One region of the Pseudarthrobacter sp. rb genome, then DNA from elsewhere that is predicted to be linked to it. Evidence: riboswitches for the same ligand, from Rfam matches in the RefSeq annotation. Region 1 holds a riboswitch; each other region holds the start of a gene.
The links. Region 1 has a riboswitch for S-adenosylmethionine ahead of ACWRN3_RS05820 (aminotransferase class V-fold PLP-dependent enzyme). Riboswitches for the same ligand answer to the same signal wherever they lie in the genome.
Positions count from the first base shown of each region.

Region 2: another riboswitch for S-adenosylmethionine. It lies ahead of ACWRN3_RS17680 (DUF1737 domain-containing protein); the one in region 1 lies ahead of ACWRN3_RS05820 (aminotransferase class V-fold PLP-dependent enzyme).
Region 3: another riboswitch for S-adenosylmethionine. It lies ahead of ACWRN3_RS01835 (bifunctional o-acetylhomoserine/o-acetylserine sulfhydrylase); the one in region 1 lies ahead of ACWRN3_RS05820 (aminotransferase class V-fold PLP-dependent enzyme).

Region 1 covers NZ_JBWJAR010000003.1:171,108-174,341, reverse strand. Annotated here, with positions in the region: gene rsgA (ribosome small subunit-dependent GTPase A) at 1-191, shown strand, start outside; gene hisN (histidinol-phosphatase) at 236-1,048, shown strand; SAM riboswitch class IV at 1,201-1,314, shown strand; gene ACWRN3_RS05820 (aminotransferase class V-fold PLP-dependent enzyme) at 1,351-2,769, shown strand; gene ACWRN3_RS05815 (class I SAM-dependent methyltransferase) at 2,855-3,234, shown strand, end outside.
Region 2 covers NZ_JBWJAR010000015.1:78,331-81,564, reverse strand. Annotated here, with positions in the region: gene opgC (OpgC domain-containing protein) at 1-1,265, opposite strand, end outside; SAM riboswitch class IV at 1,436-1,551, shown strand; gene ACWRN3_RS17680 (DUF1737 domain-containing protein) at 1,565-1,840, shown strand; gene ACWRN3_RS17675 (rhodanese-like domain-containing protein) at 1,837-2,247, shown strand; gene ACWRN3_RS17670 (O-succinylhomoserine sulfhydrylase) at 2,248-3,234, shown strand, end outside.
Region 3 covers NZ_JBWJAR010000001.1:428,437-431,670, reverse strand. Annotated here, with positions in the region: gene metX (homoserine O-acetyltransferase MetX) at 1-495, opposite strand, end outside; SAM riboswitch class IV at 508-623, opposite strand; gene ACWRN3_RS01835 (bifunctional o-acetylhomoserine/o-acetylserine sulfhydrylase) at 726-2,048, opposite strand; SAM riboswitch class IV at 2,093-2,207, opposite strand; gene ACWRN3_RS01830 (VOC family protein) at 2,369-3,007, shown strand.

The DNA.
Region 1 (3,234 bases):
CCGGCATCGAAAACTGTGAACGCGGCTGCAAGCACACTGTAAACGCGGTGAACTGCGGCCTGGACGACTGGGTGGCAGGCGGGCACGCAGGTCCCACCGGCCCGGCACGCCTGGCATCGCTCCGGCGGCTGCTCGGCGCTGACCCCCGCATGGAAGCACAGGAAACCAAAGAGCTCGGCAGCGTCAACTGACGCGTTCTCCCGGCAGAAACGTCCGCAGACGGTAGTTTGTAACCATGATCCAACCCGCTTCGAGCTACAACGATGACCTGCGCCTGGCCCATGTCCTGGCCGACTCCGTGGATGACCAGACCATGGGCCGCTTCAAGGCCCTGGACCTCCACGTTGAGACCAAGCCGGACCTGACGCCCGTCACCGACGCCGACAAGGCAGCCGAGGAGGCCATCCGCGGCCAGCTCTCCCGCTCCCGGCCACGCGATGCCGTCCTGGGCGAGGAATTCGGCAGCACCGGGCACGGTTCACGGCGCTGGATCATCGATCCCATTGACGGGACGAAAAACTTTGTCCGGGGCGTCCCGGTCTGGGCCACGCTGATCGCCCTGGTGGACGAAGGCGAGCCCGTGGTGGGCGTCGTCAGCGCCCCGGCCCTCGGCAAGCGCTGGTGGGCGGCAAAGGGCATGGGCGCGTACATGGGCCGGTCCCTGGCAGCTGCTACCCGGCTGCGCGTCTCGAACGTGTCCAGCCTCTCCGACGCCTCCCTCTCCTACTCCAGCCTGACCGGCTGGAAGGAACGCGGAAACCTCGACGAATTCCTTGGGCTGACCGAGGACGTCTGGCGGACCCGGGCCTACGGCGATTTCTGGTCGTACTGCATGGTGGCAGAGGGCTCCGTGGACATCGCCTGCGAACCGGAGCTCAACCTCTACGACATGGCTGCGCTGGTGCCGATCGTCGTTGAGGCGGGCGGCCGGTTCACCTCCCTCGAAGGCGAGGACGGACCGTTCGGCGGGAACGCGCTGGCCACCAACTCGATCCTGCACTCAGAAGTGCTGCACCGCCTCAACCCGTACCTGGACGACCTGCTGTAACTGCCACGATTTGCCCCCTTAAACGAACATTGCGACGCCGGACACCTCCAGACGGGGGTGTCCGGCGTCGTTTATTCGATATTGCGTAACAAAGCCCTTAACAATTGCCGCGGCTTCAATCCTGGCCGCCCCATGTCCTACGCTTTTATGCAGGTCACGAGTGCCAGCGCAAAACCCCGGTTTGCTGGCCGGCAACCCTCCATTCGCGGCGGGGTGCCCCGGGTGACGACCAGGCCGGTCCGGAGTGGATGCGGCAAGCGCGGATTCCCTATGCCGGAGTCCTGTATTCAAGTGAGGTCTCTGTGACAACTGCCACCGTCTCCCCCCACCCCGCCATTGCCGAAGGCCGCATTGCCGGCGATCGCCACGCCGTTGCCGGCCGTCCCCTTGCTGCCGTCACCGGCGCCGAAATCCAGGCACCGCTGATTTCCGGCGGCCACATCCGGTACGCGAACCTTGACTACGGCGCATCCGCTCCGGCGCTCTCCGTGGTCTCCGCCTACCTGAACGAGATCCTGCCCTACTACGCGAGCGTCCACCGGGGGGCCGGCTACGCGTCCCAGATCAGCACGTCCGTTTACGAGAATGCACGCAGCATTGTCCGGGACTTCGTGGGCGGCCGGCCGGACGATTCGGTCATCTTCACCCGCAACACCACCGATTCGCTGAACCTCCTGGCCGGCTGCCTGCCTGCCACCAACGGCCGGCATGACGGCGAAGTCCTCTACCTGGACATCGAACACCATGCCAACCTCCTGCCGTGGCAGGGGGTTCCGCACCGCAGCATCGTTGCCGCCGACACGGTGGCGGGCACCCTGGACGCCGTCCGGACCGAACTGGAGCAGGGCGGAGTCAGCCTGCTGGCGGTCACCGGCGCCTCCAACGTCACCGGCGAGATTCTTCCCATCCGGGCCCTGGCCGCGCTGGCCCACCAGCACGGTGCCCGGATCGTGGTGGACGCGGCCCAGCTCGCTCCGCACCGCCGGGTGGACATCAGCGCGGACGGCGTCGACTACCTCGCCTTTTCCGGCCACAAGCTGTACGCGCCGTTCGGCGCGGGTGTCCTGGTGGGACGTCCCGACTGGCTGGACACCGGCGTCCCGCACCTCGCCGGCGGCGGGGCGGTCAAGGAAGCACGGCTCGACGGCGTCAGCTGGGCCACCGGGCCGGCCCGCCATGAGGGGGGCTCGCCGAACGTCCTTGGCGCCGCCACCCTGGCCCGCGCCACCCAGGTCATCGCCGAACTCGACCAGGACCGGTGGCATGCCCACGAGTCAGCGATCAGGTCTTTCCTGGTGGAGGGCCTGCAGGACATCGACGGCGTCACCGTCCACCAGATCTTCAAGGACACCAACCCGGAAACGGACACCATCGGCGTGGTCAACTTCTCAGTCGAGGGCTACGACGCAGGGCTGGTGGCCGCCTACCTTTCCGCAGAGCACGGGGTGGGCCTGCGCGACGGACGCTTCTGCGCCCACCCCCTGTTGAAGCGCCTGGGCCTGCCGTCCGGTTCCCTCCGGGCAAGTTTCGGCGTGGGTTCGCGGCTGGAGGACGCCGAACGCCTCCTCACCGGCATCCGGACACTGCGCAGCAACGGACTGGGATGGGACTACGTGGTGGACGCGGGCCGCTGGGTGCCCGCCAACGATGTCCGCACCTACCCGCACTGGGCGCCCAACACTCCCGGGACGGCCGGCGCAGCCCCCTGCCTCGACGACTGAGCGGCGGGGCGGCGACTGCCTGCTGATGCCGGGCATGCGGTAAATTCGAAGGACATCCGCAGGCAGCACCAGAAGGAGGCCACGCGTGGTTCGGGGTGGCCCCAGGCTTGATCACGGCCGGCGCACGGAGCTCGGGCAGAGCTTCCAGGACGGCGGCCGCCACTACCAGCGCGTCCGGCCCGGCTACCCTGCGGAATCTGCACGGTGGCTGGTACCGGCCGGAGCCCATGACGCCCTGGACGTGGGCGCGGGTACGGGAAAGTTCACCGCGTTGCTGCTGGCCATGGGGCTGAACGTCACCGCCGTCGACCCCTCTGCGGACATGCTCGCCCAGCTGAAGGCCCACTGCCCCGCCGCCACGGCTGCGCCGGGGACTGCCGAGGCGACAGGCCTTCCCGACGCTGCCTTCGACGTCGTCACCGTTGCCCAGGCGTGGCACTGGTGCGACCCCCTCGCGGCAAGCAC
Region 2 (3,234 bases), on a different contig from region 1:
ATCCGGCGGGGAATCTGCCACAGGGCCACCAGGAGGATGACCATGGCGGCAGCAAGGGTCCACGGGACGGCACCGGAGAGCGTATTGGCCCGCACGTAGGTGCCTGTGGACGCCACATCCGTGACAGGGCCGGTGACCATCGGTGATGCCTTCAGCCTGTCGAGCGCGGACTTGGCAACATCCGGGCTTCCCGTGAGCAGCCAGCTGATGCTTGCCACGCCGGTGTCCCGCGTGCTGGTCCGCTCGTCCCACACCACGGCGGCCGTCCCGCCGAAAGCGGGCGATGTGGCAGTGGCCACCACCTGGTCCCACCAGCCCGTCTTGATGTCCGCCTCGGGTGCCCCACCGGACGCAGGGCTGTAGAAGGCCGAGGTCTGCAGGAGGAATGGCTTTTTGCGTCCCTCGGCGTAGGTGCCGTAGAAGTTTTCGCTGCCGGATGCCGTCAGCATCTCCTGGAGTTCACCGGGACGCGGCGTGGTGTTGACGGCGGCCCCGCCGGAAGTGTCGTCGTGATAGGCGGTCAGGCCCACCCAGTCCACGGCGTCATCGCCGGGGTAATAGGGAGCATAGGCGCTGTCGCTTCCGTTCCAGGCCCCGTCCCCATTCGTATCCAGGAGGGAGAACCCCTCGCTTCCCGGCTCCGGGGCATTCCGGTTCCGTTCAAAGGGGTAGTCCTTGCCCAGGTAGGGCGCCCACACCATGGCGGCCCGGCCGCCGTCGTACTTCTTGAAGGCTGCCGCCACGGCCTGGAAGGTTTGCCGGTACGTGGCCGGCTGCTGGCCCCATGCCACCCAGCCGGTATTCATATCGGGGGCGAACCGGACCAGCAGTTGGCCTTTGAACCCCGACGCCAGGTCGCGCACTTGTGCTGCGAACGCTTCCGCCTCGGCGGTGCCGAGCTGGTCCAGGGGCACCGAGGGCTTCACCGTGAGCAGGGCGTGGGCGCCTTTGGCAGCAGTCTGCTGCAGGAAGCCGTCGATGTCGTTCCGCTCCGATTCGCGGTAGGGAATGGTGATGTCATGGCCGAAGACGGCAGGGCTGGCCCCCAGCCGGTCACTGAAGCCCGCAGCCGTATCCTCACCCCACTCGAGGACCGCCCCCAGCCAGGGCTTGCCCTTGTCCGGTGCAGCAGGCGCGGCGTGCGCCGGTCCGGCCGGGACCACCAGGGCCAGGAGGGCGATGATGGCCGCGGCGAAAAAGGCGGCGATGGAACGCGGACGGTTCCGCCGGATGGCGGCGTGGTGGTGCGATACGTGTGCCCGCATGCTGACAAGGACCCCCCGGTACTCATTGCTCTGGATACGGGGCGGCGCCCCCCCGGTAAGAACTTTATCGGCCCGCGGGCATTACCCGTGCCGTGACGCGGACGGCTCAATTACGGAACATGACGACGGCGGCGATGCGGCGGGGCGCGGCAGGTGTTACGTTTTTGGGGAGTAATGAGTACCGGTGCAAAGCCCTGACTTGCCGGTCGGCAACCCTCCCTTTCGCGGCGGGGTGCCTCAGGTGAATACTCGGCATATCGACCGATTCGAGCTGCAAGCGTGAAAGAAGGAGATCCGTCGTGTCCGACGCACCCGCCCCTGACGAAAAACTGTCCTACCGCCTGATTACCGGCGCGGACAACCGTGAATTCTGTGAGCGGATCTCCGCTGCACTCGCCGACGGCTATGTCCTGCACGGCAGCCCGGCGGCAACCTTCAACGGCACCACCGTCATCGTTGCGCAGGCAATCGTCCTTCCGGCCGCCATCGCCTCAGCCGATGCCGCCGTGGCGACCGCCGTGGACCAGCTCGATGCCGAATTTGAGGGCGAGTTCGACGGCGAGGGCCACGCATGAGCTACGCCGGAGACCTGACGCCGCAGGAAGCCTGGGCCAAGCTGGAGCAGGGCGCCATCCTGGTGGACGTCCGCACCGAGGGCGAATGGGCCCACATCGGCATCCCGGACACCAAAGCCACGGACAACGATCCCCTGTTCATCCAGTGGACCTTTCCCGGCGGTATCCCCAACCCCGACTTCGTCAGGGACCTGCAGGAGCAGGCGCCGGAGGATCCCCACGCGGAACTGCTGTTCCTGTGCCGGTCCGGCCAGCGGTCCATCGCGGCCGCAACTGCCGCCACCCAGGCCGGCTTCACCGCGTACAGCGTGCTGGAGGGCTTCGAAGGCGAGCCCGACCGCTACGGCGAGCGGACCGTCAATGGCTGGAAGAACCGCGGCCTCCCCACCAACCTCGGAAAGAACTAAGTGGCCTTCAACCCAGACGCCCCCGGCTGGAACCCCGACACCCAGGCAGTCCGCGGAGGCCTGGACCGCTCCAACTTCCAGGAAACATCCGAGGCCATCTTCCTGAACTCCGGGTTCGTCTACGAATCAGCCGCGGCAGCTGAACGCGCCTTCACCGGCGAGGACGAGCGCTTTGTCTACTCCCGCTACGGCAACCCGTCCGTGGCCACCTTCCAGGAGCGGCTCAGGCTGCTGGAAGGCACCGAAGCATGCTTCGCGACGGCGTCGGGCATGTCCGCCGTGTTCACCGCGCTGGGTGCCCTGCTGGCTGCCGGCGACCGGGTGGTGGCTGCCCGGTCACTGTTCGGTTCGTGTTTTGTGATCCTGAATGAGATCCTGCCCCGTTGGGGCGTGGAGACGGTCTTCGTGGACGGCCCGGACCTGGACCAGTGGCGCGAAGCCCTGTCCAAGCCCACCACCGCCGTCTTCTTCGAGTCCCCGTCGAACCCGATGCAGGAGATCGTGGACATCGCCGCCGTCAGTGAACTGGCGCATGCGGCCGGGGCCACCGTGGTGGCGGACAACGTCTTTGCCACTCCCCTGCTGCAGCGCTGCGGGGACCTCGGCGCCGACGTGATCGTCTACTCCGGCACCAAGCACATCGACGGGCAGGGCAGGGTGATGGGTGGCGCCATCCTGGGCACCAAGGAATTCATCGACGGACCGGTGAAGCAGCTGATGCGGCACACCGGCCCCGCGCTTTCCGCTTTCAACGCCTGGGTCCTGACCAAGGGCCTGGAGACCATGGGCCTGCGCGTCAACCACTCCTCGGCGACCGCCCTACGGCTCGCAGAATGGCTGGAGGAACAGCCGGCGGTGGGCTGGGTAAAGTACCCGCTCCTGAAGTCGCACCCGCAGTACGGGCTGGCGGCAAAGCAGATGAGTGCCGGTGGCACGGTCCTTACCTTCGAGCTCGCTCCTTCCGGCGGACGCACGGGCAAGGAAGCG
Region 3 (3,234 bases), on a different contig from region 1:
GGTCACCGCCCATTCCAGGGCGCGGGCGCCGCCCATCGACCCGCCAAGGACGGCGAACCAGCTCTTGATGCCCAGCTGGTCCGCCAGCCTGGCTTCAGCAACAGTGCTGTCGCGCAGCGTGACGAGGGGAAACCTGGAGCCCCAGGGCTTTCCGTCAGGCGCGGGGGATGACGGGCCGGTGGATCCGTAGCAGCCACCAACAATGTTGATGGACACCACGAAGAAGCGGTCCGTGTCCACGGGAGCGCCGGGGCCGGCCAGCTGTTCCCACCAGCCTTCTTCGTCGGTGTCGCCGCGGGTCACATGGGTGCTGCCGGTCAGCGCGTGCTCGATCAGGATGGCGTTGCTGGCGTCCGCGTTGAGCGTCCCCCAGGTTTCATAGGCCAGGGTGACATCCGGGAGGTATCCCCCGGCCTCGAGTTCCAGTCCCCCGATGGAGGCGTAACGGACAATTCCATGTTCGGGAATGGTGGTTCGGGCGACGGTAACCGTCATGGCAAGACCTCTTCTACGCGCTTGCCTGCCGTCGTCTGACCGGCAGGCCAGGTCCTCACCCGGGGCACCCCACCGCGGATGGAGGGTTGCCGGCCAGCAAGCCGGGGCTGTCACTGGCACTCATGACCTGGTTCGAGTGTACGAAACACCCCCCACTCCAGGCCAAGAGTATGACTGGTTGTGACTTCCCGGCTTGCCGGCCGGCACATGCTGCGTCATCGTGTTTGGGGCTACTGGTTGGCGCCCTTGGCGGCCCGGAAGCCTGCCTCCAGGTCGGCGAGGATGTCGTCGATGTGCTCCAGGCCGACGGAAAGCCGGACCAGGCCCGGGTGAACGCCGGCTACAACCTGCTGCTCCGGCGAAAGCTGGCTGTGCGTGGTCGACGCCGGGTGGATGACCAGGGAGCGGACGTCGCCGATGTTGGCCACGTGGGAATGCAGCTCCAGGGCGTCGACGAAGCGCTTGCCCGCCTCTGCCCCGCCGACCAGGTTGAAGGCCACGACGGCGCCCGTCCCCTTGGGTCCGTACTTGCGGCCACGCTCGTACCAGGGGCTGGAGGGAAGACCCGCGTAGGCGACGGATTCGACGTCGTCCCTTGCCTCCAGCCAGCGCGCCACTTCCGTGGCGTTCGCAACGTGGCGCTCCACCCGCAGGCTCAACGTCTCCAGGCCCTGGGAAATCAGGAACGCGTTGAAGGGCGAGACGGCCGAGCCCAGGTCGCGCAGCAACTGCACCCGGGCTTTGAGGATGTAGGAGAGGTTGGCGCCGAGCGCGCCGCCTTCACCGAGGTCGCGTGCGTAGACCAGGCCGTTGTACGTCGGGTCCGGGGTGTTGAAGCCGGGGAACCGTTCCGGATCCTTGCCGAAATCGAACTTGCCGGAATCGACGATGACACCGGCGATGGCGGAGCCGTGGCCGCCAAGGTATTTGGTGGCCGAGTGGATCACAATGTCTGCTCCCCACTCCAGCGGGCGGATCAGGTAGGGGGTTGAAAGGGTGTTGTCCACGATCAGGGGCACGCCCGCCTGGTGGGCCACCTGGGAGATGCCCTCGATGTCCAGGACGTCCTGGCGCGGGTTGGAGACCACTTCACCGAAGAAGAGCTTGGTGTTGGGCTGGACGGCATCGCGCCACTGGTCCAGGTTGTCCGGATCGGCTACGAAGGTCACCGAGATGCCGAACTTCTTCAGCGTGTGGGCGAACAGGTTGTAGGTTCCGCCGTAAAGGCTGGGGCTGGCCACGATGTGGTCGCCTGCCTCGGCGATGTTCAGGACAGCGAAGGTTTCCGCGGCCTGCCCGGAGCTCAGCAGCAGCGCGGCCAGGCCTCCTTCGAGGCTGGCAATCCGTTGCTCGACGGCGTCCTGGGTTGGGTTGCCAATGCGGGTGTAGATGGGCGCAAGTTCAGCCAGGGCAAAACGGTTGGCAGCGCTTTCAGCGCTGGGGAACACGAATGACGTGGTCTGGTAGATGGGCAGGGCGCGGGCACCCGTGGCGCTGTCCGCCGTTTGGCCTGCATGGATCTGGCGGGTTTCGAAGGACCATCCGTTGGACATCCAAATCTCCTTTGACATGGGCCCGGCATGCTCACCGGCAGTACGGGCCGCGCTTGCTCCCGGCTGTTGCCGGAGAGCCAGGTCCTCACCCGGGGCACCCCACCGCGGATGGAGGGTTGCCGGCCAGCGAGCCGGGGCTTGTCGCTGGCACTCATGACCTGGGCCCAGTCTAGGAACCGGACAGCCGCTGTGGACAGCATTGTGACGAACATGGTCTTCCGGCGCCCCTGTTGGCTCCGGTACCGGGGCGCCGCGCACGACAAATGCTAGTAAGGGCACCCTTAGCTGAGAGCCGGATCACAAAGTGCCAAGATGTTCGCATGCGCATGGATCACGTCTCTTACGCCTGTGAACACGATGGCCTCGCGGCCACTACCGAACGTATTGCAACTGCCCTCGGCGTTGAGGCAGTGAAGGGTGGCGTACACCCCCGCTTCGGAACCCGAAATATGATCATTCCGCTCGCCGGGCACAAGTACCTCGAAGTTGTCGAGGTACTGGACCACCCGGCATCGGACAAGGCACCCTTCGGGCAGGCAGTGCGTGCCCGTTCCGCTGCCGGTGGCGGGTGGATGGGCTGGTGCGTCGAAGTGGACGACCTCGCCCCCTTCGAGGAACGCCTGGGCCGCGCCGCCGTGAACGGCAACCGCAAATTCCCGGACGGCCGCGAGCTGGTCTGGAAGCAGATTGGCATCCTGGGCCTCATCGCCGATCCCCAGGTCCCGTACATGCTCAAGTGGGAGGGCGATCCATCGCTCCACCCGTCCAATGCGTACGAGAGCAACCTCAAGATGAGCTGCCTGACCATCGCCGGTTCCGCCTCGCGCGTCACCGAGTGGCTGGGTGAGCCGGTGGAGAAGCCGCTCGAGGACGTTGCGGTCGAATGGGTCGCCCCGCACGGGACCCCGGGCATCCTCTCGGTCACCTTTGAGACCGCCAACGGGGCCGTCACTATCTGACGCTCCTCCCTCCCGCCTGTCCGGCCCGGTCCGGGAGGTTCCTGGGTTGCGCCCAGGCAAGCTTCGGCCGCCATTGGGTGGTGACAACGGCGTCACCACCCAATGGCGGCCGAATTCGTTTAAGTGGCTGCCGGGTCGGGAGTCCCGGGCGGTGTCAACTAAAACGGCCAACACTTTGAATGTCAGTGCCTCGTCGGATGATGTTGCTATGGAAATCAGCGATGGTG